4 regions of the Companilactobacillus ginsenosidimutans genome follow, and region 4 is predicted to be linked to each of the others. Evidence: riboswitches for the same ligand, from Rfam matches in the RefSeq annotation. Region 4 holds a riboswitch; each other region holds the start of a gene.
What was found. A riboswitch is a leader RNA that binds a small molecule or an ion and turns the genes downstream of it on or off. The one in region 4 is predicted to bind thiamine pyrophosphate.

Region 1 (7,550 bases), 480 kb from region 4:
TTAATTTAATGATTGATTAGTTGATATTAAAAGACCAATTCCAGTTTATTGTGGAATTGGTCTTTTACTTGTTAATCGTAGTTTTTAATTCAGATACCGTCTGAGAAACATTTTTAGATTTCATAATTTCACTAACAACAGCAACTCCAGCGATAGGAATATTGCTGAATGATCCAACATTTGAAGTATTGATTCCGCCAATGGCCACAACAGGGATGTCGACCGATTTTGTGATTTCATCCAGAGTCCTAATGTCAGTGTGTTTAGTAATAACCTTTGTCTCGGTGGGAAAGATAGCACCCGTTCCAAGATAATCGGCACCAAATTGCTCTGCATATTTTGCACGTTCAACTGTTTTAGCCGAAACACCGAGAATTTTGTCCGGTCCAAGTAATTTTCGTGATATATCAATCGGCATTTCATCGTCACCGATATGAACACCAGATGCTTCGACCGCTAAACAAATATCAATTCGATCATCGATGATTAACTGAACATGATATCTGTCAGTAATTTGTTTAACTTTGATAGCCAGATCAAATAGCCTTCTTGTTGTAACATCCTTCTCTCGCAATTGGACGATGGTAACACCAGAACGACAAGCTTCGTCGATTATTGAGAAAAATTTTTCATCAGAATAAGCGTATCTAGCTGTCACTAAATACAAACTCATATCAAGCATGTAGAGCACCTCGAATTGATTCATACCAGTATTCATTATTTATCAGTAAGGACAGTTGATTAAGTGTTTCTTGACGAAAATCAGCCAGGCCTTCAGTACTTTCTATGGCATTCTCAGCACAAATGTTCAAATAACTAATCGCGGCAACACCAGCAACTAATCCATCGTGCTCATGTTCAACTAACGCAGTCATTAATGCACCAACAATATCACCAGTGCCAGTAAATCTGTCTAGTTCGGGAACGCCATTTTTAAGCTCTAACCGGGAGTTTTTGGAAACAATCAAGTCGGTAGCTCCTGTGGCAATAAAGGTGGTCTCGGGATGATTTTGAGCTTTTTCAAACATTGCATTCATTAATTCATCGACAGAATTCGAAGATTGATCAGACGAAGCACTATCAACACCACGACCGTGACTTGATAATCCGCAAAAAGTTCGCATTTCGGAGATATTACCTTTGACAATTGTTGGTTTGAAATCCAATAGTTCCTTTGACAAATCAAAACGAATTTTAGAAATAACAATTCCAACCAAATCAATGACAAATGGAATTCTCATTGAAGACGCCATTTTGCCGGCTTCCAATAAAGCAATTTCTCGTTCAGGAGAAATGTGTCCTAGATTCAAAAACAGGCTATCGATTTGTTCAAAAAGTTCAGGAAATTCTCTGATATCAGCTACCATCACAGGTTTTGCATTAATATACAACAGAGCGTTAGCAACAGATTCAATTGTGATTTCATTAGTGATGCAGTGTACTAATGGACTATGACTAAGTGGAAACTTGCATTTAACAAGTTTAGATATCGAATCATTTTGGCTGTAATTTTCCATTCTTTATTACTCCTTGGAATAAAGATTGAGCTCGCAAAAAGGGACGAGTGTCCTTTAACTTGTACAAAACGATAAAGGCAATAATTGATCCAGAAATAGCTCCACCAAAGAATCTAGGAGTATATAAGAACCAATACATACCATTGCTATTACCAGTAAACCAAACCATAACCGGGAAAGAGGTGAGAGATCCAATTAAACCAGTCCCAATAATTTCGCCCAACATAGCACCCCAGATCTTATGAGTATAACGATAACCAAGACCAGCTAACAGTGCGCCAAAGAAAGCACCAGTCAAAGCGAGAGGTGGAATCCCCATCATAGTCATCCGAATAACAGCACAGACTAAAGCCATAACGGAAACATAAGATGGACCCATCAAAACAGCTCCAGTGACATTGATCACACTAGACATAGGAGCCATACCCTCAATTCGGAAAATAGGGGAAAGAACAACATCCAAAGCAATCATCATCGCTAGGATAGTAAGCTTTTGAGTCTTTGAAGAATTAACCATAAGTGAAACTCCTTAATATAATTTTGAATAGAAATAGACAGAGTTCCACAAACAAAAAAATGCCAGTCGCTAAAAAACGTAACGACAGGCACAAATCAACATAAAAAATCATTTCACATTTTCCTGCGCCGGTGTTAGCCGTATCAGGTTCAATGGGTATAATCTCAGCGTTTGTGCACCCCAAATGTTTCGTATTCAATTGTGATATCAGTATATCATGTTTAACGTATATCTCATGATAATTTATGAAATACAATAAATTGAATACAGTAATTATTAATAAGATTGTTAAATTAGGGAAATAAAAAAAGAAGTGAAATAAAAAAATAGCCACACTCCAACTGAATTAGTCGGAATGTGGCTATTGAACTGTGGTTAGGTTTAAGAACTGCTAATTTTAGAAGTTTGCTGTTGACTAGTTCGCAGGGTAGGTTCGCCGGTGGCTCAGCCGTGGCGTTGTTGTTGACGAGGCAAAGGCCTCGTTTACAACAAAGTCGAGTTTTGAGATTTTTCGGTTTGTGAAAAACCTCAAAATCGGCTCACAGCGTTCCAGCCACCGCCGAACCTACCCGGAGAACGGCAGTGAACCGCAATAACCTAAAATTTAGTTGTTCTTATACGATGCTGCAGTAGCATCGTCACAATACAACCAATGCCCAGGCAGAACCTCTTGGAAATGCTGAGCATCATTGAAATGCTTAGAATGATCAAAATCGATACGACGACGAGTCTTTTCGATCTCAGGATCAGGAACAGGAATAGCCGATAAAAGACTCTGAGTGTAAGCGTGAAGTGGATGGTTGTAAATCTCATCCGAGTCAGCCAACTCAACGATTTTGCCGCTGTACATAACAGCAATACGGTCACTAATATATTTAACCATCGACAAATCATGGGCGATAAACATATAAGTCAAACCGCGTTCCTTTTGGATATCTTGCATCAAGTTAACAACTTGAGCTTGGATAGACACATCAAGTGCTGAGATTGGTTCATCAGCGATGATGAACTCGGGATCAACAGCTAAAGCTCTGGCGATACCAATTCTTTGACGCTGACCACCAGAAAACTCATAAGGGTATCTAGTCATATGTTCAGGATTCAAATGAACCATGTCGAGTAACTCTTCAACTCTTTGTGTTCTCTCATCATCATTTTTAGCAATACCGTGAATGTCCAAACCTTCAGCGATAATGTCTTTAACTTTCATTCTAGGGTTCAAAGATGCGTAAGGGTCTTGGAAAATCATTTGCATGTCGCGGCGGAAATCTTTCATCTGGCTGCTGTGATTTTTGATCTTGCTAATATCTTTACCTTTGAACAAAATTTCTCCACTAGTTGGGTTGTACAAGCGGATAATACTACGTCCAGTTGTACTCTTACCAGAACCGGATTCACCAACTAGACCAAAGGTTTCGCCTTTATAAATATCAAAGGAGACGTCATCGACAGCTTTAACTTCATTAGGTTTACCGATGTTGAAATATTGTTTGAGGTTTCTAACTTGAACGATAGGTTCTCTTTCATCAGCCATTATTTAACGTCTCCTCCAATCATTGATTGATATTTTTCAAAACGCTTTTGGATTGATTCAGGTGGTGTAACTTTTGGTGCATCAGGGTGCAACAACCAAGTTGCAGCATAATGCGTTTTTGAAACTTTGAAGAATGGTGGTTGCTCTTCAGTGTCAATTTCCATGGCATAGGCATTTCTAGGTGCAAATGCGTCACCAACTGGTGGATGCAATAAGTTAGGTGGTGTTCCGGGAATTGAGTTCAAACGATTTTGTGTACTTGTGTCGAGGGTAGGCATTGAATCCAAAAGTCCCCAAGTATAGGGATGTTGTGGATCGTAGAAGACTTCGTCAACACTTCCGTATTCAACAAACTTACCAGCATACATAACTGCTACACGGTCAGCAATACCAGCCACAACACCAAGGTCATGGGTGATAAAGATGATGGATGTACCAATTTTTAATTGAAGCTCACGCAACAAGTCGATGATTTGAGCTTGAACAGTAACATCAAGCGCTGTGGTTGGTTCATCAGCAATTAAAATTTCTGGATAATCAACGATAGCGATTGCGATAACAATTCTCTGACGTTGACCACCTGAAAATTGGTGAGGGTAGTCTTTCATTCTAGCTTTAGGATTAGGAATACCAACTAATCTCAAAACTTCTTCGGCACGTTTCATTGCGTCGGCTTTTGACATTTCATTGTGAATCAAAAGTGGTTCTGCAACTTGCTTACCAATTGTCATTGTTGGATCTAGAGAAGTCATAGGGTCTTGGAATATCATCGAAATTTTATTTCCACGAAGGTTGTCCATTTCCTTTTCAGACTTTTTTAATAGGTCCTCGCCGTGATAGAGAATTTCTCCTTGGCTAATCTTGGCGTTTGAAGCTAATAATTGTAAAACTGAACGAACTGTAACTGATTTACCTGATCCGGACTCACCAACAATAGCAAGAGTCTCACCGTCATTTAGATGAAAATCAACGCCACGAATAGCTTTGACTGTACCGTTATAGGTTGAAAAGTCTACATGTAAGTTTTTTACGTCTAGTATTTTTTCCAAAACTATTCTCCTTAGTTAGATGATTGTGGATCAAAGGCATCACGAAGTCCGTCACCTAGAAGGTTAGTAGCAATCATGATGATTGATAAAATTATTGCGGGTGCCCACATTTGATATGGTAGGAATCTGAAGGCTTTTTGACCATCAGATAGCAAAGTACCAAGTGAGGCGTTTGGAGCGGGGATACCAATACCGATGAAACTTAGGAAAGCTTCGAAGAAAATGGCATTGGGAATAGTGAACATTGTTTGAATAATAATTGTTGAAGATAAGTTTGGAATCAAATGTTTTGTAGCAATCTTTGTGGATGATTCACCCAACGTTCTAGCTGCGAGAACATATTCTTGTTCTTTCAACTGGAACGTCTGAGCACGGATCAATCTGGCCATCGTGACCCATCCGGTCAAGGCAATCGCAATAACAATTGATGTTAGACCAGGTTTTAAAATGATCATCATTAAAATAACTACGATTAGGTTAGGGATTGAAGAAATGATTTCAACGATACGCTGAAGAATAATATCAGTCCTTCCACCTTTCCAACCGGAGATAATCCCGTATGGAATACCGATTATCAAGTCAACTAGAGTTGCTAGAACGGCAACGATAAGTGAAAGACGAGTTCCATAAATAATTCTTGAAAGTAGGTCACGACCTAAGTAATCAGTACCTAGGATGAAGAAAGTACCTTTAGGTGCGCCAACTTCTTTATAGGCGTCAACTTTTTTGCCGCCCATGTCTTGCATACCGTTGAATCCGGGAATATTCAAATTACCAATCTTAGGTGGCAAGTTTGAGTACTCAACTTTTTGTTCATTAGGATTTTGTGGTGCGACAACTGGTGCGAAAATTGAAATCAAGACGATGATTCCCAACAAAATTAAACATGTTGTTGCTACTTTGTTTGAGAATAGTCGACGACGAACATCTTGAAGGTAAGTCAGTGAAGGTGTTCCAAGTTTTTCTTGATCTGCATGATCGTCTTTTTTAAGTAGTTTAAATTTATCTTTGGCGATTTTTGGAACTTGTTCCATTATTCTTTACCCCCATTTCCTAATCTAATTCTTGGATCAATGAATCCGTATAAAATATCGACAATCAAGATTACTAAGATCAAAAGGAATGAATAGAAGATTGTTAGTCCCATGATTGTTGGGTAATCGTTAGTTGTGATTGATTTGACGAATTGTTCCCCGATACCAGGAATTGAGAAGATATTTTCAACAACCATTGAACCGGTCATAACTGATACGGCCATTGGTCCGATGATAGTTACAACTGGAATCAATGAGTTACGCAAAGCGTGTTTTGTAACAACTTGCCAATTTGAATTACCTTTGGATTTTGCTAATTCAATGTAATCACTACTCATAACATCAACCATTTCGGTACGCATGAAACGAGCAACATTACCAAGTGGTAGAGCTGCCAAAGCTAATGTTGGCAAGACACTTGATTGGAAGTTATCCCAAAGAGCAACTGGATAAATGTGCCATTTGAAAGCTAGATAGAATTGAAGCAAAACAGCCAACACGAATGAAGGGATTGATAATCCTAAAATTGAAATGAAAGTTGCTAATGTATCAACCCAAGTGTTTTTTCTGATAGCAGCAACGGCACCTAGAAGGATACCTAAAACTGTACCAAGAATCATAGCTTGAGCACCAATTTGCATTGATGGAGCAAGTCTTTGACCGATTAATTGTGTAACAGGTTCGTTGTTAAATTGGTATGAAGTTCCCAAGTTTCCTTGGAATAGTCCACCCATGTAACGAAGGTATTGAATGAAAACAGGTTGATCCAATCCATATTGCGCTTTAACGATCTTCAACTGACCTGGTGAAAGACGATTCTGGTTAGTGAACGGTGTACCAGGTAATAGTTTCATCAAGAAGAAGGTGACGGAAGCAATAATGAAAAGGGTCAGGAACAAGTAAAGAATTCTTTTGAGAATATATTTAGCCATGTTATTTCCCCAACTCCCTATTAATTTTTGTAAGCCGTAACTAAGTTATACATTCCGTTTGGTGATACACGATAATTCTTAACGTTTGGACGTGTTAAGTTAGCTTGATAGTATTGATACAACATAACGACACCTTGGTCCTCAGTTAAAATCTTAGTTGCTTGAACTAGGTCATTCCAACGAGCGTCTTTATTGTTGGCATCGACTGTGGCACTCTTCTTAACGTATTCGTCAAATTTCTTGTTAGAATATTTACCGTTATTTTGAGCATTCCCAGTCTCGAATAATTGTAAGAATGAATATGGATCTGGATAATCGGCATTCCAGGCTGTAACAACCATGTCGAAGTCACCATCTGTAGATTTAGTTAAACGTGATTTGAAAGGAACGTTATTTAATGTCAATTTCAAACCAGGTAAGTTTTTCTCCATTTGACCTTGGATATATTCATTTTGTTTCTTAGCTGTATCAGTATCATCACCAAGAAGTGTGAATGATAAGTTCTTTTGACCGGTTTCTTTGAGACCCTTCTTCCAAAGCTTTGTAGCAAGCTTTTGGTTGTAATCACTGTATGAAGCAAGTGGTTTGATGGCAGGGTCTTTAGTAAAGTCGACACCAGTCTTTGGATTGTAAGACATTCCTGATGGAATTAGTGTTGAAGTAAATCCAGCAGTGTTACCAAGAACATTCTTGTTTAATTGTGTACGGTTAAATGAAAGACTAATAGCACGTCTAATATTTTCATTATTAAAGAAAGGATCTTTCTTACGGTTCATTTCAATATAGAAAGTAGAAGCAAATTTATCTTTTGAGAAAGTTTTATATCCGGAAACTTGGCGAGCAGTGTCACCACCAATTTTTTCTAGACGATTGATACGATTTGAATCATACAAATTGAGTCCAGTGTTTGGATCCTTGTATACGTAGTATTGAACTTTCTTCAACTTAACGCTTTTAGCGTCCCAGA
Region 2 (7,550 bases), 900 kb from region 4:
GTATGAAATAACAAGGAGTCTTATAAAATGACAGAACGTATTGATGGACACACTACTTTAATTGGCTTGATGGCTTATCCTATTCGCCATTCAATGTCACCAACTATGCACAATAACGCTTTCGCAAAACTTGGCTTGAATTACGCATATTTAGCTTTTGACGTAACTAGCGACAGGCTTCCTAAGGCAATTGATGCAATCAGAACATTAGACATGCGTGGGTCAAATATATCGATGCCTAATAAACAAAAAGTTATTCCTTTGTTGGATAAATTAGATCCAGCTGCAAAAATGGTTGGTGCTGTAAATACTATCGTCAATGACAATGGCATTTTGACTGGTTACACAACTGACGGAATTGGATTTATGAAGTCATTGGATGATGAAGACGTGAATATTCGTGGACAAAAGATGACTTTGGCCGGTGCTGGTGGCGCCGGAACTGCGATTGCAATTCAAGCTGCCCTTGATGGTGTTAAGGATATTTCGATTTTTAACGCCAAAGATCAGTCATGGGAAAATGCTAAACGTAATGTTGATATTATTAATGAAAAAACTGACTGCAAGGCAACATTGCATTCTATTGAAGACAAAGAAGATTTCAAAAATGAGATTGCTGACTCATTTATTTATTGTGATTCAACAGGTGTCGGAATGAAGCCCCTTGAAGATATGACTTTGGTTGAAGATCCATCATGGTTTAGACCTGATATGGTCGTTTTTGATACCGTTTATGCACCAAGAACAACTAAGTTGATGAAAGTGGCTGAACAAGCTGGTGTTAAACATGTTTTTAATGGATTAGGAATGATGTTGGAACAGGGTGCTGCTGCGTTCAAACTTTGGACAGGTAAAGAAATGCCAGTTGAATACATTCACGATATTTTATTCGCTGACGAAAAGTAGAAAGAGGGATAAATTTTGACCACGAAAGCTGTTAAACTCGGAAGAACTGAATTGGGAGTTGGACGTCCCAAAATTGCGGTGCCAATAACCGGGCATACACAGGAAGATATAATTGCTCAAGCAGAAAAAATTTATCCTGAGCAACCTGATATAGTCGAATGGAGAATCGATTTTTTTGATGACGTGACATCTAAGGGATTATTAAAAAATGCTGCAGTATCACTTCGTACAGCGTTAAAGGATATCCCCATCTTGACGACTTTTAGAACAAAAGGTGAGGGTGGAGAAACTTTATTGAGTGATCAAGAATATTTTGATATTTGTAGAAATATTCTAGAATTTAATCAGACTGATGCTTTAGATGTTGAACTTTATCACGATACAGAATCGGTGAAATCAATTGTTTCTGAAGCTTCGGAGGCTGGTGTGGTTACAATAATGAGTAATCACGATTTCGATAAAACACCTGAACAAGATGATATGGTTGATCGACTTGTTCAAATGGAAAAGTTGGGAGCAGATGTCGCTAAGATCGCTGTTATGCCACATTCAACTGATGACGTATTGAAATTAATGAGTGCGACTAATCAAGCTCAAAATACGCTTTCCACACCGGTCATTACAATGTCGATGGGTGATTTAGGCAAAGTTACCAGATTATCAGGTGAGGTATTTGGTTCTACAGTAACCTTTGCAACAGTAGGTGCTGCTTCAGCACCTGGTCAAATCCCGTTAACTAATTTGCGTCAGGAACTGGATGACTTGAAGTTAAACTAATTAATGATTATGTAAAAATAGCGTCTTGTCAGAGGATGACAGGACGCTATTTCTTTAGGAAGGAATGTGAACTCTTGCTGACTATTTTAGCCATCCAGGCTACTTACTCCAAACGGCTAAAAGCTAAGAGTTGTAATGCTATTAATAAAATTATTGCTAATATCCAATTCCAGGCGGGGATTGGATATTTTTTGTAGTGAGTTCTTGGGGTGAGCTCACTGAATCCGTGTGACTGCATTGCTTGTGCTAAATTATCTGACCATCTAATTGAAACCAGAATTGATTTGAAAAATATTTCTGGTGACCAAACGTGCAAGACTTCGCCTCGCATCATCGCCGCAATTTTCATCTGCTTAACAGTTTGAACAACACGTGGTGCGAAGTTAAATGCGCCCAATGTTCCGTAAACAAATTTAGAAGGGATATGGGCATTTTGCTCCAGAGAACCCAATAAATCATCAACTGTAACTGTGAAAGTCAGAACCCCTCCAAGTGCGATATAGGCATAAATTCTGGTTGAAAGAAGCCAAGCACTGTGAAGTGAATCACCTGAACCATGCAAATAAAATGAAAACCAAGTTCCCATTACGGGGATGATTGGTACAATTAACAGCCATAATAATCTTTTAGGATTTATCCGCTTGATCAACAGGTAAATTAGACCGAGTAACGCGATTATGATATTTGCTAAATAACTTTGCATGAATGCAAGTTCGAAACTGGCGATTAAGACTAATGCTAATTTAAGAGATGGATTCAAAGTTAGCCACCTCCGAATATTCAAGAGTCTGATTGCGTAGTTCTAAATGATAGTCGAAGAAATTATTTAAACCACTTAATTGATGACTAATCAGTAAAATGGTTTGATTTTGTCTTTCAGATATTTCTTTTATCATTGTCATAACAACAAGGGCTGAATCTATATCTAATCCGGCCAGAGGTTCATCCAATAATAATACTGGTGTACCCAAAATCAACATCTCAAAGATTTGAAGTTTCTTTTTTTGACCACCAGATAGTTGATAAACAACATGATCTTTTAATTGATCTAATTTTAGTTTTAGTAAATAATTATCGACCGCTTTTGAAGTCCAAAAGTCTTTGAAATCAGTATATTTTAGACTCAAATCAATCTCTTCTTGGACTGTTAGTTTAAGATATTGCATCTGCGAATCTTGGAAAACAAAACCAATTTGTCTCGCAAATTTTCTTTGATTGTATTTCAAGATGTTTTTATCTTGATAATTTATTTGGCCCTTAAAATCATGTAGACGGGTAAGTGCAGAGAAGAAGGTAGATTTTCCAGTACCATTTTCACCGGTCAGTAATATCATCTTATTTTTGAAAATCGAAAAGGAGGTATCGGCGAGTAAAGTCTTTGAACCGTTTTGTAAATGAAGGTTTTGGATATTTATAATATTGCCTTCATTTTTTTCGATAGGGAGATCAAAAGTAAGCTTACAACTGTTTGACTGGTAACGACTGAACACATTGCTCTGATTAGTAATATGTTCAAGTGTTCCGTCTTGAAAGTGGTACAAATTATCTATCAATTCCTGGTAACCGTTTAAATCATGATCAGTAATTAAGATGGTTTTACCATCGTTAACTTGGAGGTCTTTAAGTAGTGAAAGCAATTGCCCTCGAGATTTCATGTCAATTGATGCAAAAGGTTCATCCAGCATAATGAAATCAGCATCCATTGCTAATGTGATGGCAATGGAAACTTTTTGCAATTCTCCACCAGATAATGTATCGATTTTACGTTCTTTGAAACCAGATATACCAACTCTTTTAAGTGAACTATCAATAATGTTATCGATATCAGAGCTTGGTATTCCAATGTTTTCCAATGTAAAAATAAATTCATTTTTGACGGTTGTCATTGAGAATTGATCAATTGGATTTTGAAATAATATTGCTACGTGCCGTGATACTTTTTGAATATCCCAATCACTAGTATCTTTGCCATCCAGAAACATTTCACCACTAGACAAATGTCCCGAATATTCTGGATATAAACCAGCAATAATTTTCATTAAAGTTGATTTACCACATCCTGAAGCCCCATACAAAATGTTGAAAGTTCCAGTTTTTAAAGTGAAATCCAGATTCTTGATGATATCAGGTTCGTCATTCTTATATCTAAATGTTAAATTTTTTATTGCTAGTTTATCCATACCGTCACCTAATCTCGGTTCAAGATACCTGATTTTTCAACTAATTTGTTGATCCAGTAAACCAAGATGCCGGCAAAGAATCCGATTGAGATGAAACGAACGATGAATAAAATAATTAAGAATCCAAAATTATATTTTAGGTATCCTTCACTGATCAAACTCCAGCCGAAGGATACAACTGTACCTGTGATTGCTGATAGGAGTAAACCAAATTTGTCGAATCTTCTGTAACCGGTCATTGTGAATCCAAGTCCACTACCTACACCTTGAATTAATCCAGAAATCAAGGTTGCGGCTCCCCATTGACCACCTAAAATCATTTCGACAAAACTACCTAGAATTTCACCGATTGTACAGGCAAGTACTTTTCTAGTTAACATCGCTGCTAATGGACCGGCAATCATCCATAATCCCAATAATAGGTCATTAGCTACGGGTGCTAACCCTACTGCTGATAACCCAGCCAATAGGAAGTTGTATGAAAGACTAGTTGCAAAAAAGATTGCACCACAGAAAACACCTGTTAATGCGATAAAGGCAACGTCTCTCAACGAGTAATTAAAAATTGAAGATTTGGTTCTTGAACTTTGTCTGTTCATAGTAAATCTGTCCCCTCAAAAAAGTTTTGTTAAAAGCTCCTTGAAAGAATATATTCACGAGGCGAAAAAAGACCAACCATTTATCTGCGTGTGCAAAAAATAGTTGGCCCCTAAATTATCCAATATCTTCCTACACTAATATTAATTAGATCAGGTTCAATGGGTTTAATCTCAGCCTTGCGGCACCCCAGATATATTTTTCGAAGAATGTTATAACAATTGCAAGCTTATCATGTAGCTCATGACGTGTAAAGCTAGTTATATTTATAGCAATTAAACGAATAATCGTTAAATCAATATTTTTCAGTATAAAATATGAAAACATGATATGATTACTCCAATCAAATATTAATCGCTAGGGGTGCATTAAAAATGCTGAGATTGTAAATGCCAATCCCTTTGAACCTGATTTGGTCAAAACCAACGTAGGAAAGTGATAATCCTTGCAGATTGATATTTGAAATATCAAGCAAGGTGGAATATAAAATGGAATTTTCTGAAAGACTAATTAAAAAAGGCCAGCCGATTTTGAAACAAATATTGAAACATCCTTTCGTTGAAGGAATAGGTCAGGGAGATGTTTCAAAAGATGCGTTGGCTTTTTATGTTGGGCAAGATTTTAATTATCTAAATGCATTTATGAAAGTTTATGCTGCAGCAATACAGAAATCCAATAGTCGTGATCAAATTCAACTTTTTACTAATCAAATCGAATTTACTTTGAACAGTGAAATCCAACCACACATCGATTTTTGTAAGGTCGCAGGTATTGAGTACTCGACAGTCCAGAATGATAAGCAAGCGCCAATGACATACCTATACAACGAGCACATGTATAATGCGGCAAGAACAGGAGACTTGATAGACGTTGTTGCATCTATGTTGCCATGTCCTTGGACATATTCAGTTATTGGGGAAACTTTGATTGAGCAGGGATCCTCGACAGAATCCAATCCATTTAAATCGTGGATTGATTTTTATGCTGGTGTTAACAGTGAAGATAAAATGTTGAGTGTTCAGTTGTTTGATATTTTGGATTTGGAAGCAAGTAAATATAGTGATGAAAAACTAAAAGAAGTTGAAGATAGATTTCTGAAAAGCTGTGAACTCGAATGGCATTTTTGGGATCAAGCTTATTATCAACGTGATTGGAAATTTGTATAAAAAAAGGTATCCGATAGGATACCTTTTTGAGTTAGTCAAATAAATAAACATTAGTTTCATATGGTCTAAGTGCCGTACCTTGATTCTCTGAATAGTTACCAATCAAACGTTTGCCGTCTGCTTGTTGATAGTCTCGTTCAACTGATTTATCGGTAAAGTTACTGATAACTAACAAAGTTTTACCTTCATAGTGGCGACGATAAGCAAATACTTCATTGTCCTCAGGATCGATTTCTTCATAATTTCCGTAAGTAATTAAATCACTATTATGACGTAAGCTGATTAACTGACGATAGTAATTATAAATTGAGTCTGGATCGTCAACTTGGCTCTTGGCGTTGATTTCCTTGTAATTAGGATTCAGTGCAAACCAAGGTCTTCCAGTTGTAAATCCAGCGTTATCAGAATCGTCCCATTGCATAGGTGTTCTGGCGTTGTCACGTGACATATTTTCCAAATATTTCAGCATGGTTGGACCATCGACAGCCTTATCTTTTTCGACCAATTGATGGTAAGCATTGATACTTTCGATGTCTTCATATTGGTCGAGAGATTTGTAGTGAACGTTGGTCTCGCCCAATTCTTCACCTTCATAGACGTAAGGTGTTCCTTGCATCATGTGAAGAGTTGTCCCAAGCATTTTGGCTGCTGTAACACGATATTTTGGATTATCTGTTGCAAACCGAGAAACAGCACGTGGTTGGTCGTGATTATTCCAGTAAAGACTGTTCCAGCCCTTACCATCAAGCTCAGTTTCCCAACGGGATAAAGCTTTTTTCAGGTCGACCAATTTGATAGGCTGGTCGTTCCACTTACCCAAACGTTTGTCAGGATTAGCTGCTAAATCAACATGTTCGAATTGGAAAACCATGTTCAATTCATTGGACTTCAATCCGGTGTATTCAATAGCGTCCTCAGGCGTTGAACCAGGCATTTCGCCAACGGTCATAATATCGTATTTCGAAAGAACTTCGTCATTCATTTCATGTAAAAATTCATTCAAACGTGGACCGTCAGATACTAGTGGTTCAACATTTCCATAGGAGGAACCTGCAGCTTGGGGAGCATCAGGCAATCCAGCAGGCTTGGATATTAAGTTGATAACATCCATTCTGAAACCGTCAATACCTTTATCAAGCCAGAATTTCATCAAGCTGTACACTTCTTGTCTGACTTTAGGATTTTCCCAATTCAAATCAGGCTGTCCTGGAGCAAACAAGTGGAGGTAATATTGACCACGTTTTGGTTCGTAAGTCCAAGCTGGGCCTGAGAAGTAAGAACCCCAATTGTTTGGTGCATGTCCATCAACGGGATCACGCCAAATATAATAATCTGAGTAAGAATTATCTTTTGACTGACGGCTTTGTTCAAACCATTCGTGTTTGTCAGAAGTGTGGTTAACAACTAAATCCATAACAATTTTTAAATCATCTTTATGTGCGGTATCAAGCATTTTGTCGAAGTCATCCATGCTGCCATAAACATCTTGGATTGAGCGATAATCACTAATATCGTAGCCATTATCTTTGTCAGGTGATTTGTAAATTGGATTAAGCCAAATTACATCAGCACCTAACTTTTTAATATATGGCAAACGTTGTGTTAGTCCAGGTAGGTCACCGACTCCGTCACCATTACTATCTTGATAACTACGTGTATAAACTTGATAAACGACTGAACCTTGCCACCAATTTTTTGTCATAACTACATTTCCTCCTCAGTTTTATTTGATAAAGATGGATGAATAACGCTGACTGCTAAAGAGCCAATTAAGAGTGCTCCTCCGGCAACAGCAATCATTCCGGGCATTGATTTTCCGACCATTGGGAAAATCACAAAGCTTAGTAATGAAGCAATAATTTGTGGTAAACAAATTCCACAATTGAATAATCCGAGATAAGCACCTTCGTTTTCACCGTTCAAT
Region 3 (7,550 bases), 860 kb from region 4:
AACGTTTCCTCTGAATTCTCTGATCTCTACAATACCTATGCTGAAAATCGTCGATTGAAATCAAAAATTGAGGATTTAGCACAAAATCAAGCTAAATTAAAAGTTACTCAAGATGAGAACAAGAAACTTAAACAAGAACTAGATTTAAATGCCACTCTTACAGACTATGACACAACTAATGCAGCTGTCTTGACACGATCACCTAGTAGTTGGCAAAACTACCTAGTCATCAATCGCGGTCAAACAAGTGGTATTAAGAAAAACATGCCTGTTATGTCTGGTAAAGGGTTGATTGGTAGAATCGTAGAGGTTAACAAGATTAGTTCTAAGGTTGAGTTGATTTCTACAGATAATGAAATCAATGACAAGTTTGCTTCTGAGATTCTTGATGATAACAAAACTAATATAACTGGTGTCGTGAGTCGCTTTGATAACAGTACAGGTGATTTAGTTATGGAAAATGTCAATTCTGTAAAGGGAATCAAAAAAGGTCAACGTGTAGTTACTTCTGGTCTTGGTGGAAGAACACCAAGAGGTTTATATATCGGTAAGGTATACGGTATTAAGAAGGACGATTATGGAATGACCAATTCTGTATATATTACGCCAGCCGCAGAGTTGAGAAACTTCACTGTTGTTACAGTTATCAAATCTTCTGTAAGTGGTGAAAAATAATGCCTATTAAAACACAAAAGATGATAGGTCAAGTTGTCTTTATTATGCTGGCATTTTACTTTGATGGCTTGATGAAATGGTCTTTTTTAAATAATATGAATAAAGGAACTATGTCAATAGTTCCCCAGTTGATGTTGATGGTACTGGTCATGCTCACCACGAGACTCGATAGTAGAAGAACGATACTAGTTTATGGAATAGTATTTGGTGTCATTTACGATTCATATTATTTTGGGATAATCGGATTGTACACAGTATTGTTGCCACTTATTTTAGTGGGAATTGATCATTATAAATTTTTATTTACCAAAACTTCAGTCGGATATGAGACATCAATTTATTTCTTGTCTTTAACTGCTTTAGAGACTGGTGTATTCCTGCTTGAAAAATTATTCAAGCTTGCATCAGCCGATATAGGTGATTTTATTACCTATATTCTCGGTCCAACTTTGCTTTGGAATATAATAGTATTCTTTATTTTATATGTTCCTTTTGCCAATCTTAGTGATTGGCTAGTTAAGTATAGGAGGGGAACCAAATGAGTGATGTCACTCTTAAAGGTAGTAAAGATGGTTTTTCAGTAATCATTGATGATTCATGTGATTTTGAAGATGCCATGAAGCAACTCAAGAATATGATTGTCGAACAGACTATTGGAACTGACGAAGATGATGTTATTCAATTTACAGTTAAAACTGGTAATCGTCTTTTTGATGAAGAACAAACAGCTCGTGTAAGAAATATCTTTTCAAAGTATCCCCAAATTGAACTAGTAAATATTGAATCTAATGTTATTTTAAAGACTGAATCAGATAAATTGATCGAAGATAACAAATTTAATATTGAAACTGGAATTATTCGAAGTGGGCAAAAAGTTGAGTATCAAGGGGATATCTTGTTCCTTGGTACCTTACATGATGGTTCTCAAATATCAACAGATGGATCAATTTATCTTTTGGGTGAAGTCCATGGTATTGTTCAAGCAGGTTATCCTGACAATACTAATGCTGCTATTATTGGAAACTTAAACGGTGGTGCCCAATATCGAATTGCTGATGTTGTTGAAATTGTTACTGAAGATAATGCTGATAAGTTTACTAATTATAAATTTGCACATATTGATGATCTTCATACGATTAGTGTGGAAGACTTAAAAGAATTTAAAGACGTAATTAATGAAACAAGAAAGAGGACCGAGTAGTTATGGGAATTTCTATTGTTGTGACATCCGGTAAGGGTGGAGTTGGAAAAACAACTACCACAGCTAATGTCAGTACAGAGTTAGCATCTATGGGGAAAAAAGTCTGTATGGTCGATTTAGATATAGGACTTCGTAACTTGGATGCAGTCCTTGGATTAACCAATAGAATAGTATATGACATTGTCGATGTTGCCCAAGAAAGAGTAGTTTTATCACAGGCTCTGGTTAGGGATCCAAGATTCGGAGATAATTTATATCTTCTGGCTGCATCACAATTTTCTGATAAATATGTTTTGGACAATGCAGCAGTAAGTACAATTATTGAATATTTAAAACAAAGATTCGATTTTGTCATGATTGATTGTCCAGCTGGAATTGAATATGGATTCAAAAATGCCGTTAATTCTGCTGATGCAGCTTTAGTTGTGACGAATCCCGAAATAGCATCGGTTAGTGATTCTGATCGTGTTGTTGGTATTTTGGAAAGTCTTGAGATGCCAATTACACCACATTTAATTATCAATAGAATTAGAAAGAACATGATCAACGAAGGTACTTCAATGAAAATTGAAGATATTGTTAATCATTTAGGAATTCCATTAATCGGAATTATAGTTGATGAAGATGAAGTTATCTCTTCTTCAAACGCTGGTGAAACCGTTGTTTCTGATCCTAATAGTGATGCCGGACGTGGTTATAAGAATATTGCTCGCCGTATGTTAGGTGAGAATGTTCCGTTAACATTATTCGACACACCTAAGAAACGCGGATTTATGAGCCGAATGTTTGGACGAAATAACTAGTTGTAGTTATAATGTCGTTAAAATTAAATAGTCAGCACGAGGGGAGCCATTTTGGCTGAGAGTGATTATTATCAGACCCTGAAAACCTGTTATGTTAATGCATGCGTAGGGATAGTGTTTAAACTTACAAATGTACGTAACTTCCTTGTGATGACAATTCCAAGGGAGTTTTTTTTATGGCACAAAATAAGGAATTAATCATATTAACTGAAGGTGCTATTGTAACTGCTGCTGCACAAGCGCTAGCATTTGTCCCGCATTCAGTTGGAATTTCATCTATCGAAGTAGTTTATGGATTAATACCAATGGCCATTTTTGCATTGCGTCGTGGATTAAAGGCGGGGTTAATGGCTGGACTGGTGTGGGGATTACTGGATATGTTATTGCGTGGGCTTAGCACGGGAAGTGTCATGAACCCACTGCAGGGGTTTATTGAGTATCCAATTGCATTTGGAGCAATTGGATTAATTGGACTGGGCAGTTACAAAGTCAAACAGACGATTTCTAATGGTAAAAATTCACTGGGGTGGATTTTGGCATTCAGTGCTTTAGGCTTTTCAGTAAAATATTTATTTCACTTCATAGCTGGTGGTATTTTTTGGGCGGCCTTTGCTCCAAAGGGAATGAATCCTTGGATATATTCATTAGTAATTAATGGTGGTAGTTTTATTGCCAATATGATAATGATGTTGGTCTTAGTAATTATTTTGCACAAAGTATTTAATCAATTAATTATGGTAAAGAAATAAACTTATAAAAAAGAGTCGCATCGAGAATTCTCGATGCGACTCTTTTTGTTATTTATTGTAGTAATCCTGGTACAATTCCAAGCACTACACCAAGAAGGGTAACAATAATCATCAACCAAACAACTCCTTGAATGATTTTAGATAAAGTACTCTTCGGCTTTTTATCGTTCAAAACTGACACCACCTAGTGTAATTATATTTGCAATATTACTTCACCTAGCGGTTTTATGCAACTTCCTTAAAATTTGGTAATATTCCCCCCACCAGTCACCACTTTTTATAATCAGTGATATAGAAGGCTTTTGAGCAATATATTGAAACATAATATGATTATTCTAAGTTCGTGTGGTTAATTGTGGTAAATTGTGGTAAATTAGAAAGTGTTAAAGATTTGAGGTGAGCTTTAGATGTTCATGGGTGAATTTCATCACACAATTGATGCAAAGGGAAGAATAATAGTTCCATCAAAATTCCGCCAAGAAATTGGTGAATCCTTTGTGGTCACACGTGGAATGGACGGATGTCTTTTTGGATATCCCATGGACCAATGGACAAAACTTGAAGCTCAACTCGACAAATTACCATTAACGAAAAAAGATGCTCGTGCCTTTACCAGATTCTTTTATTCGGCAGCTACTGAAGTGGAATTCGATAAGCAAGGACGTATCAATTTATCGGCTCCACTGATCAAGTTTTCTAAATTAGAAAAGAATTGTGTGATCGTGGGAGTATCTGATCGAATCGAAATTTGGGACGAAGAGAATTGGAATAAATTCAATCAAGAGGCAGAAGAGAACTTTGAAGATATTTCGGAGAAGATGACAGACTTTGACTTCTAATGAATTTACACACAAAACAGTTCTCTTAAAAGAGACAATTGACATGCTTGCGCCAAAGGACAACGGAACGTACGTTGATGCAACCTTTGGACGCGGTGGACACACTAAAGAATTATTGAGTCGTGTGCACAATAGTACCGTATATGCTTTTGATCGTGATGAGAGTGCAATTGAAACTGGTGAGGAAATCGAAAATGATCCAAAAATCATTGGAGATAATAAATTGGTTTTAATTCGAGACAATTTCGAGAACATGCAAGAACGTTTGAACGAATTAAATGTTTTTGAAGTAACAGGGATTGTTTATGATCTTGGAGTTTCTTCACCACAGTTTGATGATGCAGTTCGTGGATTTAGCTATAAAAAAGAAGCTAGATTAGATATGAGAATGGATCAACGTCAAGAACTCGATGCAGAGAAAATTGTCAATGATTGGCCATATAATGACTTAGTGAGAATTTTCTTTAAGTATGGTGATGAAAAATTTTCAAAACAAATTGCAAGGTCGATAGAACGCACTCGTGACGACCATCGGATAACTTCTACACTGGAATTGGCGGACATCGTAAAGAACTCAATCCCAGCTGCGAGAAGGCGTACAGGCGGTCATCCCGCTAAGAGAATTTTCCAAGCTATACGTATAGCAGTCAATGACGAGCTTGGCTCACTTGAGAAATCTTTAACAGAAGCGATTGATTTGATAGAAACTAGGGGTAGAATAAGTGTTATCACGTTCCAATCCCTAGAGGATCGCATAGTTAAACATACTTTTAAGGAAGAATCAGAGGTAGATGTTCCAAGAGGCCTTCCTGTAATTCCAAAAGATATTCAACCGACTCTCAAGCTGATCACTCGAAAGCCCATTACACCAAATGATCAAGAACTAGAAGAAAATAATAGAGCACATAGTGCGAAGTTACGTGTTGTAGAAAAGATTTAATATGGAGTGTAGGAAATGTTAGAAAGTACAGCCAGAAACTTACAAAGCTATGAAACAGTTGAAACTGAACCACAAGTCAAATCACAAGAGATTGCCGTTACACACAAAGTGGCTATTTCAAAGACAGAATCACTTTTATTGATCGGTCTAGGAATTTTAACTTTATGTTTAATGACAGCTTTGGTTACAATGAAAGTTTCAATGACTTCTGCACAAAACAGTTTAGACACTGTTACAACACAAATATCCAATACAACCACCAGTAACGTTAACTTACAACAAGAGGTTTCAGAATTAACAAGTTATGACAGATTATCAAGCTTTGCAAAAAAGCATAACTTGAAGATGAGTAATGAAAATGTAAGGAACGTTGCGAAATGAAAAACTTTTTAAAACTTCTTCACAATAAGGCACGAAACAATCACTTTGCAGTAGGTATCGTAATAGTGGTGTTGACTGCCTTTTGTTTTATCATTTTTACCTCTAGATTCGTTTCAATTGCTACAAGCAAGCAATTTGATGGAGTTAATCTAGCGGACAAGACACGACAAAAATATCAACATGTTGACCAAGTTAATGCAAGACGTGGGGACATACTCGATACTAACGGCGACATGATTGCCGGTAACTCGAGTATTTTTGACGTGTACGCGGTTTTATCTACCAAGGCTAAAACTAGTAAGGGTAAACCAGATTATGTTCAAGACAAAGTTAAAACAGCCTTTGAGCTATCGAAATATTTACCTCTATCAAAGAAACAAATATTAGATTATTTGAATCCTACCAATAAAAAACAATATCAAGTCGAATTTGGTCCAGAAGGTAGAAATCTTTCAATTGAAATTAAAAATAAGATTGCTGCACTTCACCTTCAGGGGATTAAGTTTAATGAGTATCCATCTCGTGCTTACCCTAATGGGGTATTTGCTACAAACCAAGTTGGTATTACACAACAAAACAATATTAATGATCCGAACACAAATATTAGTGGATTAATGGGAATTGAACGCTCGTATAATAAAGTTTTATCTGGTACAGGCGGTAAAAAAATTACAAAAATTGATTCTCAAGGGAATGAATTACCTGGCTCGGAAGTTGTTGAAAAGCAAGCTGTCAATGGTTCAAACGTATATTTGACTCTCGACAGTAAGATTCAACAATATGTCGAAATATTGACTCAGAATGTTCAAAATAAGTATCAACCAAAGGACCTACAAGTACTTGTTATGGATTCAAAAACTGGTCAAATAAAGGCCGCTACACAGCGTCCTACGTTTAATCCTTCAACAGGTAAAGGTATGTCTGAGAGTTGGCGTGACACACTGGTGGCTGATCAATTTGAACCTGGTTCAGTAATGAAGATATTGACCATGTCCGCAGCAATCGATTCAGGAAATTATGATCCAAACTCATACTATCAATCAGGTACCGTTGAAGTTGGTGGTAGAACTATCAAGGATTGGAATGATGTTGGTTGGGGGTCAATTCCTCTATATGAAGCATTTCCAAGATCTTCTAACGTCGGTATGGTACACCTTGAACAAACTATGGGTGCCGATACTTGGATGAAATATATGAAGAAATTCAAGATTGGTGACAAAACAGGAATTGAATTACCAGATGAGATTGCTGGTGGAATTTCATATAAACATGCCAGTGATCAAGCGATGACTTCATTTGGGCAAAGTGTCAACGTTAACGATTTTCAAATGCTACAAGCATTTTCTGCTGTTGCAAATAATGGGAAAATGGTAAAACCTCAACTCGTTAAGAAAATAGTTGATCCAAACACCGGAAAGACTACTCAAAAATTTAAGACTGATGTTGTAGGACATCCTATTTCTGCGGATACTGCTACTCAAGTTCGTAATGCTATGAGACAAGTAATCACAGCAGACTATGGTACAGGTGCTGCTTACAAGATTCCTGGAATTTCCGTAGGTGTAAAAACAGGTACAGCGCAAGTTGCATCACCAGCAGGTGGATATTTGACTGGTGCAAGTAACTATATTTTCTCGGTGGCTGGTATGGTTCCATACAAGAATCCTAGATATATCGTTTATATCACAATGAAACAGCCTCAGATCATGTCTACCGCAGCTGAAAAAATGATTGCTGAAATATTTAATCCACTCGTCAAGCGATTGATGACTCAAGAAGATGAATCTGGTGTCGATGTTAAAGCTGGAAGCCAGTATGTTGATATGCCAGACTTTCTAAATAGTTCAGTTGAAGATGCTCAAAAGAAAATCACTAAACTGAATTTACAATCAGGAATAGTTGGAACTGGTGACAAAATTGTTCAACAACTTCCTGCCAGTGGAGAAAAAGTAATGCCTGGTC
Region 4 (7,550 bases):
CGACACCAGCAACAACCATTTGTGCGTTGTTTGTCCATTTTGCCGGTACGGCGTTTGGATCGTCAACTTTGACTACGTATTGCATGTTGACAGCTTTATCAACATCTCCGAAGTCAAAAGTTATTTTCTGTCCATCGACTGTAACTTTAGGTGTCAAAAGTCCGCCATCTGGAATGAACTTACCGCCTTCATATGAACCAGTTGGACAATAAGCAGAATATGGAACATAAGATTGACCAGGGCTCAATGTATCAATAACTTGAACATTAGTTAAGCTTGATTCGTCCGGATTAAAGGCAATGTTCCAAGTAAATTCTGTTGGCGCATTATCATTATTCGGATCACGTCCAGAAATCCAACCTACTTTATTCATAACCCAATCTTTCGGATCAACTGAAGTAATTGGATTACTTATCCCTTTGGCATGTAATGTAAGTGTTCCTTTACGATTTTCAATATTTGAATCAAATTGAGCTGTTGCAGTCATGGTACCGGTTGATTCACCAGCTTTAATTGTGAAGACTGCTATTTGTTCATTTTGTTCGTTATAAATTGGAATATTCCTATCTACTAAGGTTGCTAAGCCTTCGGGTAATTCAAATTCTGCTGTGTCACCAATATTTACGTGAACCCCATCAGGAATTTGCCAGTTATACGAAACCGTGTAGTGATCCCATGTATAAAGCGGTCCATTAGGATTTACACTTTCCCCATTGGCATCAGTAATTAAAGCATCCTCACCGGAGGTTCCCGACATAGGAATCTTCGCGGCTTGAGATGTTTGCGAGTTAAATGTTGTCCATGTGAAGATGGCCAGTACTACAGCCACCACGGATAACATTATCGATGAAATTCTGTATTTCATACAAAACCATCTCCCTAAAAATATGGATTGATTTAATCTCTAAATCGAGTCAAGTATATATCCTGGGCGCGCCAGAGGTACATTTTAACAGTCAACGAATAATTCATAAAAAGTATATCTATACAAAATAAAAAAGCCGACTAAAAAGTCGACTTTCGATCACACTACAGGCTGAAGTTTACATTTCAGGTGTAGTTAACTGAATAGCGGTTCATCCTGGTTCAAAATTGGTCAAAACTATTGGGAGATAGCCTTTTCCATAAACCAGTTAGCATATTTGAAATCTTATCACGGCGTGACACAAATCATTCCGAAGTAAGTTGATAATTTTATTTCCGCAACATTTTTCTTAATAAAGATGGGAGGTCTCGTAATTAAGATGTTGTAGTGTCAGTGAGTTTGTCATCGCAGCAGACGATATTTTAAAACAAAGTCACTTTAATAATAAAATAAATATCAGATATTCAGAATCATCGTATTCGCTAAAGTTCTAATATACTTGATCCATTCGTTTGTTAAATCTCGAACTGACTCATCAAGGACAGCAACCTTGATTGGGAGGAATCAATTCTTCGAAGTTGTTAATAAGGGAAATTTGCATCAAGGTGAAATTCAAGCCAGAATTTCGCCAGCGGCAATACTTTCGTATGTGCCAAACTTCCATTAAGTGTTTAAACCGCTAGTAAACTACTTCTTGCTAGTAGAGTAACATTTAATCTTCTAATGTAATTTCCGGCTATGAACGTTAAGCAATTCACATTCAATAGCGTAGACATATAATACCAATCATTAGGCGCTTTCAGTTCTCAATATACATATTATTATTTTCCCATTTTGATACGTTTTCTGATAAATATTAATTTGAATAATATTTCCTAAATGATATTCATAAATTACTTTGAAGAAAGTTTAAATCGGCGTGTTGAATAGTAGGTAATCGCTGACACAAAAATAATCCAAATTGAAATAAATAAATGAATATTAGTTAACAATGAATACGTTGCTCCTGAGACTGATTTATCAAAGAACGAAAGCACTTTGACGTTCATCGCAAAACTCAAAATATAAATGACACTCATATAGATTAGTTGCTGAGAAATATTTCCAACACTAGAAAGCTGATATTTGATTAAAAATGCCCTCTCGCCATTTAAGTTAGGATGCGTATACAAAGAATCATTCAAAATCACATTATCAGCACCTATAAAGATTGCGCACAGTAACAGTCCGAAGAAGTATGTTGGATCCCACATTGTGAAGATAATTCCAATAATTAACACTGGATATCTCCACTCTGTGAACTTTTTCAACAACGTTGGACCAAGCTCAAATCCTACCATGTAAATTACAAATATAATCATAGTTGAATTGAATTTGAATCGTAACGTACTATCAAAAATCGAATAAAGCAGGACGAAGTTCATTACTACACCGCGAGTTAATGCTGCTAAGCTCAGTGGAAAAATTTTTCGGTGAATATCTAATTGAAAATAAATTAAGGTTGCCAAAACAATCACAGCTAACAAACAAATAAGTAAATCCATCACACTAGAGGTATTTGTTAGCCTTGTGTAGCGGATTGAGAACATTAAAATTACGAGTACTACTAGGAATATTAGTGCCAATACTAATTTTGAAGGATTGTGGATACTAATCTTATAGTCACTGTTTGAATAAAAATCAATTTGGCGTTTCATATAAATCCCACCAAACCAGCTAAAGACGAAGACAATTGCCAAAAATCCAAACGCTAAATTCAAAATTTGCATCTTATCTGAAAGATATCCGATTGCAACTAGAATAATCATGGCAACTAATGCGGCCATCCAATGATTTATAGTTATCTTAAAATTCTCATCTAGTTTTCCACGTGACCTCATCGTTAAAAAATATGGCCAGATCCAACTTGATGAAAGTCCTAGGAGTATTCCACCGAGAATTCCAAAAAATGGATTGCCCGCAAACAACATTGATAATGAACCAATAATCCCCGTGACGTTCGAGACGTTTAACATTGTTGCTGCGGTCCAATTTATATAGACAGTTAGCAACATGCCAATACATCTGAATGTATATAGCATTAAAAAAGGCAACGCATAAACTGGATTCCCACTATTTTGGGTATATAACATTAGACAAAAGAAATATGGAATGACCACCCCTGCATTTGCCAACAAATTTAATACGCCAACAGAAAAAGTTTCGAAATTTTGTCGCATAACTATAACCTCACAGTTCGTTACCCTGATTATACGCAAAAAGACGCATGTGTTTATCCATACGTCTTATTTGAATACATCTAAAACATTTTTTACACTTCGATTTATATCATCAGTCTGTGTGACTAAAGTAATGAATGCCGCACCAACAGCTCCATTATTCTTTAACGATTGTAAGTTGGTGTTGTCAATACCACCGATTGCTACGATTGGCACATCACTAATATTCACCATATCTTCCATCAGTTCTAGTCCCATCGGAGCCACTGCATCAGGCTTCGAATTTGTGGAAAATATTGGTCCAGCGCCGATGTAATCGACACGATCTATTTCGTTAGCAATTTCGGTTTGCTCAATGGTCTGACAAGATAGTCCAATCATCATATCCGGATTGGCATCCCGAACCACTTTCGTAATTCGCTCATCTTTTTGTCCAACGTGAACCCCGTCAGCATTTAACTTGTTTGCCAAATCGACATCGTCATCAACAATAAAGGAAATTTGTGCGTTATTACAAATATCACGAAGTATCACACCTAGTTGATAACGCTGCTCATCATTTAGCTTGGATTCACCTTTATCACGATATTGAAAGGCGGTAATTCCGGCAGCGATTGCTTCATTCAATATAGCTGGTAAATCTCGGTCACCAATATCTTGAGTTCCACACACAAAATAAGCTTGAAGCATTTCTGATTTAAATTTCATCGAAGGCACCCTCGGCATTATATGCCCAGTGGTTTAGTGGACCGTGACCATGACCAACTTGAATGGTATTTTTAATTGCTGCCTCAACAAAATCTTTTCCATATAAAATGGCAGATTTCATATCATCGCCTAATGCCAGTCTTGAAACTATCGCAGACGAAATTGTATCGCCCGTTCCGTGGGTTCTGATTGTGTGAACTCTCTTGCTGCTCATCTTGAAACTCTCACCATTTTCCAAAAGCACAACATCACGAACCATTTCTGAATCGCCATGGCCACCTTTGATCAAAACATTTTTGGCTCCCAAATCTTGAATCTTCTTGGCGGCAACGAGCATCCCACTTTGACTTTCAATCTTACTGCCAATCAAACGCTCAGCCTCGGGCATATTTGGTGTAACTAATGTGGCAAGCTTGATCAATTTATTTTTGATAGCATCAATACCTTCATCAGAAAGTAATTGTGAGCCACCTTTAGCAATCATAACTGGATCCAATACGAATGGACCAAAGTCATATTTCTTCAAATTGTCATAAACGACTTCAACATGTTCAGCATCAGCCAACATTCCGGTCTTACAGGCCTTGATTTTGAAATCATCGTTTAATGAAGCAAACTGTTCCGAAATCAATTTTGGAGAAATTGCCTGAAAATTCTGAACACCAATTGTATTTTGCGCCGTCACAGCGACAACCACTGCAGTCGAAAAGACACCACATTCCTGCATTGTCTTCATGTCAGCCATAATACCAGCACCGCCACCACTGTCAGTTCCAGCGATGGTCAATGCTTGTGGAAAGCTATTTACATCATTCATCATATTTCCCCCATCTCTTTATATCTTCAGTATTAATCGTATAAAGTTGATCAAGTAAACGTGTTGAAAAGGCAGCAGGTCCAATATTTGGTGTTTCTGTCATTACTAGTTCTCCAGCTAATCCAAAAATAAGACATGCCATCTTGGCACCTTCAAAATAGTTACCATCAGAAACAGCTGCGAATACTGCGATAATAGATGAAAGCATATCGCCAGTACCCACTCTTGTTGTAAAAATCTTATTTCCGTTAAACGTGTGTGAAATTAGGTCTCTAGTGGCAATTGTGTCAGTGACACCAGTTACGACTGTTACGCAATCAAACTTTTTCGAACAGGCTTTGGCAATTTCATCGACGGACTTAGTTTGCCCCTCATCGATTGAATCAATACCTTTGGCGGACCATGAAACTCCAACTAAACTGGCAATCTCACCAGCATTACCACGAATAATCGTTGGCTTGGCTACTTTGAATAAGTCCTCAACGAATGCCAATCGTTCTGGTACTGCTCCGATTCCGACTGGATCAAGTACAACTGGCTTGTTGAAATCTAATGCTAGTTTCAACAGATCTTTGCTAAGCTCATTTTGACGTTCGTCGAGCGTCCCGATGTTGATGCAGACGCCACTTGCCATCTGGGCAAGGGTCTTCAACTCTGCATCGTAATTTGTCATTAATGGAGACGCTCCAATGGCGCTAATTCCATTGGCGACATCACTTTGAGTAACTGAATTCGCAATATTTAAAATCATCGGATTGTCAGTTCTAACTTTTTGCAATAAATCGAGTTTCATCGTAAATTCCTCCAAAAGTACAAAAAAAGCCACGGTTCTAATCGTAGGATTAAGAATCGTGGCATAAGTTTGCCCAGATTATCGCACTTTCCTACGCAAGCATTAACTCACAGGTTCAAAGGGATCGGCATAGCCGTCTCAGTCTCTCTCGAAACACCCCTAGTGCTAAAGTATGATTTAAGTTTATCATGAAATTATTTAAAAATATAATATTTGGCGCAGATTTATTTTACACCCAATGCTTTGAATGCTGCATCTTCAATCGAATCATAAAAAATAACTGTAAATGCTCCCAATAATTCTGAAGGAACTGACCCTAAATCAGCAGCAGAAGTGTTAGGAATTAATATTTTCTTAGCACCTGAATCCAGTGCAACTTGCAAAGTATCTGCAAGATTATCAAGCTTCACCAGTGAACCACCAATTGTATGTTCGCCAAGAATAACCAAACTATCTAAAGTAGACTTACTCATTGAAATCGATACTAAGGCAATGTATGTAGCAAGTGACAATCTGCTGGTCATCTCACTATTATTCAGATTTACTGCATTTACCACATAATCATGAGTGGTTAAACTGATGCTTGAACTAACGGATTTTGAATTAGCTTTCAAATACTTGTATGCAGTATCCATGGCTTCCGATGCTTTATGATTTCCAGAGATCCCAGTTTTTTCAAATTTACCATTTCCGGCTATCATCTGAGTTTCAATTTTGAATAAACTCAATCGTTCATTTTTGTCATAGGTAACAGTATAAACTTGACCTGGTTTTTCTGTACCCTCGGGAATTAAACTATTGGATCCCTGCTCAGGCACTGAGACATAATGTTCCTCAAATGTTTCATTGTCGATGTACGAAAAATTAATGTCAAAAAATTCCATTCCACCAATTTTCTTTAATTGCTCTTTAACTCGCCGACGAAGTTCTAATGCAAACTCCAAAGCTTCTTGAACTTCGGGTTTGCCATATTCGCCATTTGGATATAGCAACTTCAACATGCCGGAGGTAGTCTTTCTAACAGCTATAGTGTCCCTCTGATTGAGTTGGCCACCCAACTTGAAGTATTTATCTATGGCATCGGAAAATGACTGCTTACGCAATTCTCGCATGATTTCAGCAAAGTAATCAGTTATTAATCCATATCCTTTTGTAAAGAATGATGGTTTGTATTTTGGAATTTCCCAACCAGGGATATAGGCATGAATCCTATCAAGAAATGCAGAATCAGTCGCCATAACCTCAGGAAATGGTTCAAACAAGTTAGAAGTTCGCATCACAACGTCAATGCTCTGATTAATATTACCGACAAAAACCATTGCTGCACTAGCTTGGATTTCATCCTTACCACGGGCAAATGATCCAGATGCCATGTAATCCTTCATGATTTGGACGCCATCTTTATCCTTGAAAGTGATACCAGCAACCTCATCAAAAGCGACGATATCCCACATTCCTACTAGTCCAACTTGTCTACGACCCATGTTGTAGAACAAATTTGCAACGGTCGTTTGTCCACCAGAAACTAAAATCGAATTTGGTGATAATTCTTTATAAACATGAGATTTACCAGTTCCACGGGGCCCAAGCTCAACCACATTATAATTATTTTCCACAAACGGTATTAACCTTGCCAAAAACAACCATTTTTCACGCTTTGAAAATTGTGTTGGTTCCATACCAATAGTACGTAAAATCAAATCCGTCCACTCATCCGTAGTGAACTCCGATCTAGCTTTATAAACTTCTGGCATATTTAAATCTGCGACTTGAATAGGTGTCAATGAGTCAACGACAAATGGAGATTCATTTTTATTATTCTCATCATAAGCATATCTCAAGCGAACAATGGACCAAATTCCTCCGCCAAGTAATCTTTCAAAGTCTTGAGGATATCTGCTGTCAACCGGCACTCCATCGATTCCTAGATTACTAAACAAGGCTTCATATCGATCAGCGTGTTCATTCAAATGAACAGTTAGTTTGTCGATTACAGTATATGAGCCAAGTTCACGAATTTTAGACTTAACTTTTTCAGCCTCATCAGGTCGAACATAATTATTTGCCAGAGTTTTCTTAACGTTCTCAACTCCACGCTCAATTTGTGCTTCATCAGTGCTGTTAGCATACATCCCCAACAAATATTCA

Region 1: it holds a riboswitch for thiamine pyrophosphate, as region 4 does, so the genes downstream of both, thiW (energy coupling factor transporter S component ThiW) here and thiM (hydroxyethylthiazole kinase) in region 4, are expected to answer to the same signal.
Region 2: it holds a riboswitch for thiamine pyrophosphate, as region 4 does, so the genes downstream of both, ABM34_RS10430 (ECF transporter S component) here and thiM (hydroxyethylthiazole kinase) in region 4, are expected to answer to the same signal.
Region 3: it holds a riboswitch for thiamine pyrophosphate, as region 4 does, so the genes downstream of both, thiT (energy-coupled thiamine transporter ThiT) here and thiM (hydroxyethylthiazole kinase) in region 4, are expected to answer to the same signal.

What each region holds. Positions count from the first base shown of each region.
Region 1 covers NZ_CP012034.1:1,658,017-1,665,566, reverse strand. The annotation lists gene ABM34_RS08525 (DarT ssDNA thymidine ADP-ribosyltransferase family protein) at 1-4, shown strand, start outside; gene thiE (thiamine phosphate synthase) at 65-682, opposite strand; gene thiM (hydroxyethylthiazole kinase) at 675-1,517, opposite strand; gene thiW (energy coupling factor transporter S component ThiW) at 1,495-2,034, opposite strand; TPP riboswitch at 2,138-2,227, opposite strand; gene ABM34_RS08505 (ABC transporter ATP-binding protein) at 2,639-3,568, opposite strand; gene ABM34_RS08500 (ABC transporter ATP-binding protein) at 3,568-4,617, opposite strand; gene ABM34_RS08495 (ABC transporter permease) at 4,629-5,651, opposite strand; gene opp3b (oligopeptide ABC transporter permease) at 5,651-6,583, opposite strand; gene ABM34_RS08485 (peptide ABC transporter substrate-binding protein) at 6,604-7,550, opposite strand, start outside.
Region 2 covers NZ_CP012034.1:2,078,036-2,085,585, forward strand. The annotation lists gene ABM34_RS10410 (shikimate dehydrogenase) at 28-906, shown strand; gene aroD (type I 3-dehydroquinate dehydratase) at 922-1,683, shown strand; gene ABM34_RS10420 (energy-coupling factor transporter transmembrane component T family protein) at 1,787-2,443, opposite strand; gene ABM34_RS10425 (ABC transporter ATP-binding protein) at 2,427-3,863, opposite strand; gene ABM34_RS10430 (ECF transporter S component) at 3,872-4,462, opposite strand; TPP riboswitch at 4,573-4,662, opposite strand; TPP riboswitch at 4,810-4,911, shown strand; gene tenA (thiaminase II) at 4,949-5,626, shown strand; gene ABM34_RS10445 (glycoside hydrolase family 13 protein) at 5,658-7,328, opposite strand; gene ABM34_RS10450 (SLC45 family MFS transporter) at 7,331-7,550, opposite strand, start outside.
Region 3 covers NZ_CP012034.1:314,492-322,041, forward strand. The annotation lists gene mreC (rod shape-determining protein MreC) at 1-675, shown strand, start outside; gene mreD (rod shape-determining protein MreD) at 675-1,217, shown strand; gene ABM34_RS01785 (septum site-determining protein MinC) at 1,214-1,876, shown strand; gene minD (septum site-determining protein MinD) at 1,879-2,679, shown strand; TPP riboswitch at 2,709-2,809, shown strand; gene thiT (energy-coupled thiamine transporter ThiT) at 2,856-3,428, shown strand; gene ABM34_RS13030 (DUF4044 domain-containing protein) at 3,481-3,600, opposite strand; gene mraZ (division/cell wall cluster transcriptional repressor MraZ) at 3,836-4,267, shown strand; gene rsmH (16S rRNA (cytosine(1402)-N(4))-methyltransferase RsmH) at 4,257-5,207, shown strand; gene ftsL (cell division protein FtsL) at 5,223-5,588, shown strand; gene ABM34_RS01815 (penicillin-binding transpeptidase domain-containing protein) at 5,585-7,550, shown strand, end outside.
Region 4 covers NZ_CP012034.1:1,173,968-1,181,517, forward strand. The annotation lists gene ABM34_RS06200 (SpaA isopeptide-forming pilin-related protein) at 1-865, opposite strand, end outside; gene ABM34_RS06205 (hypothetical protein) at 1,759-3,084, opposite strand; gene thiE (thiamine phosphate synthase) at 3,151-3,792, opposite strand; gene thiD (bifunctional hydroxymethylpyrimidine kinase/phosphomethylpyrimidine kinase) at 3,782-4,609, opposite strand; gene thiM (hydroxyethylthiazole kinase) at 4,602-5,402, opposite strand; TPP riboswitch at 5,474-5,573, opposite strand; gene brxL (protease Lon-related BREX system protein BrxL) at 5,627-7,550, opposite strand, start outside.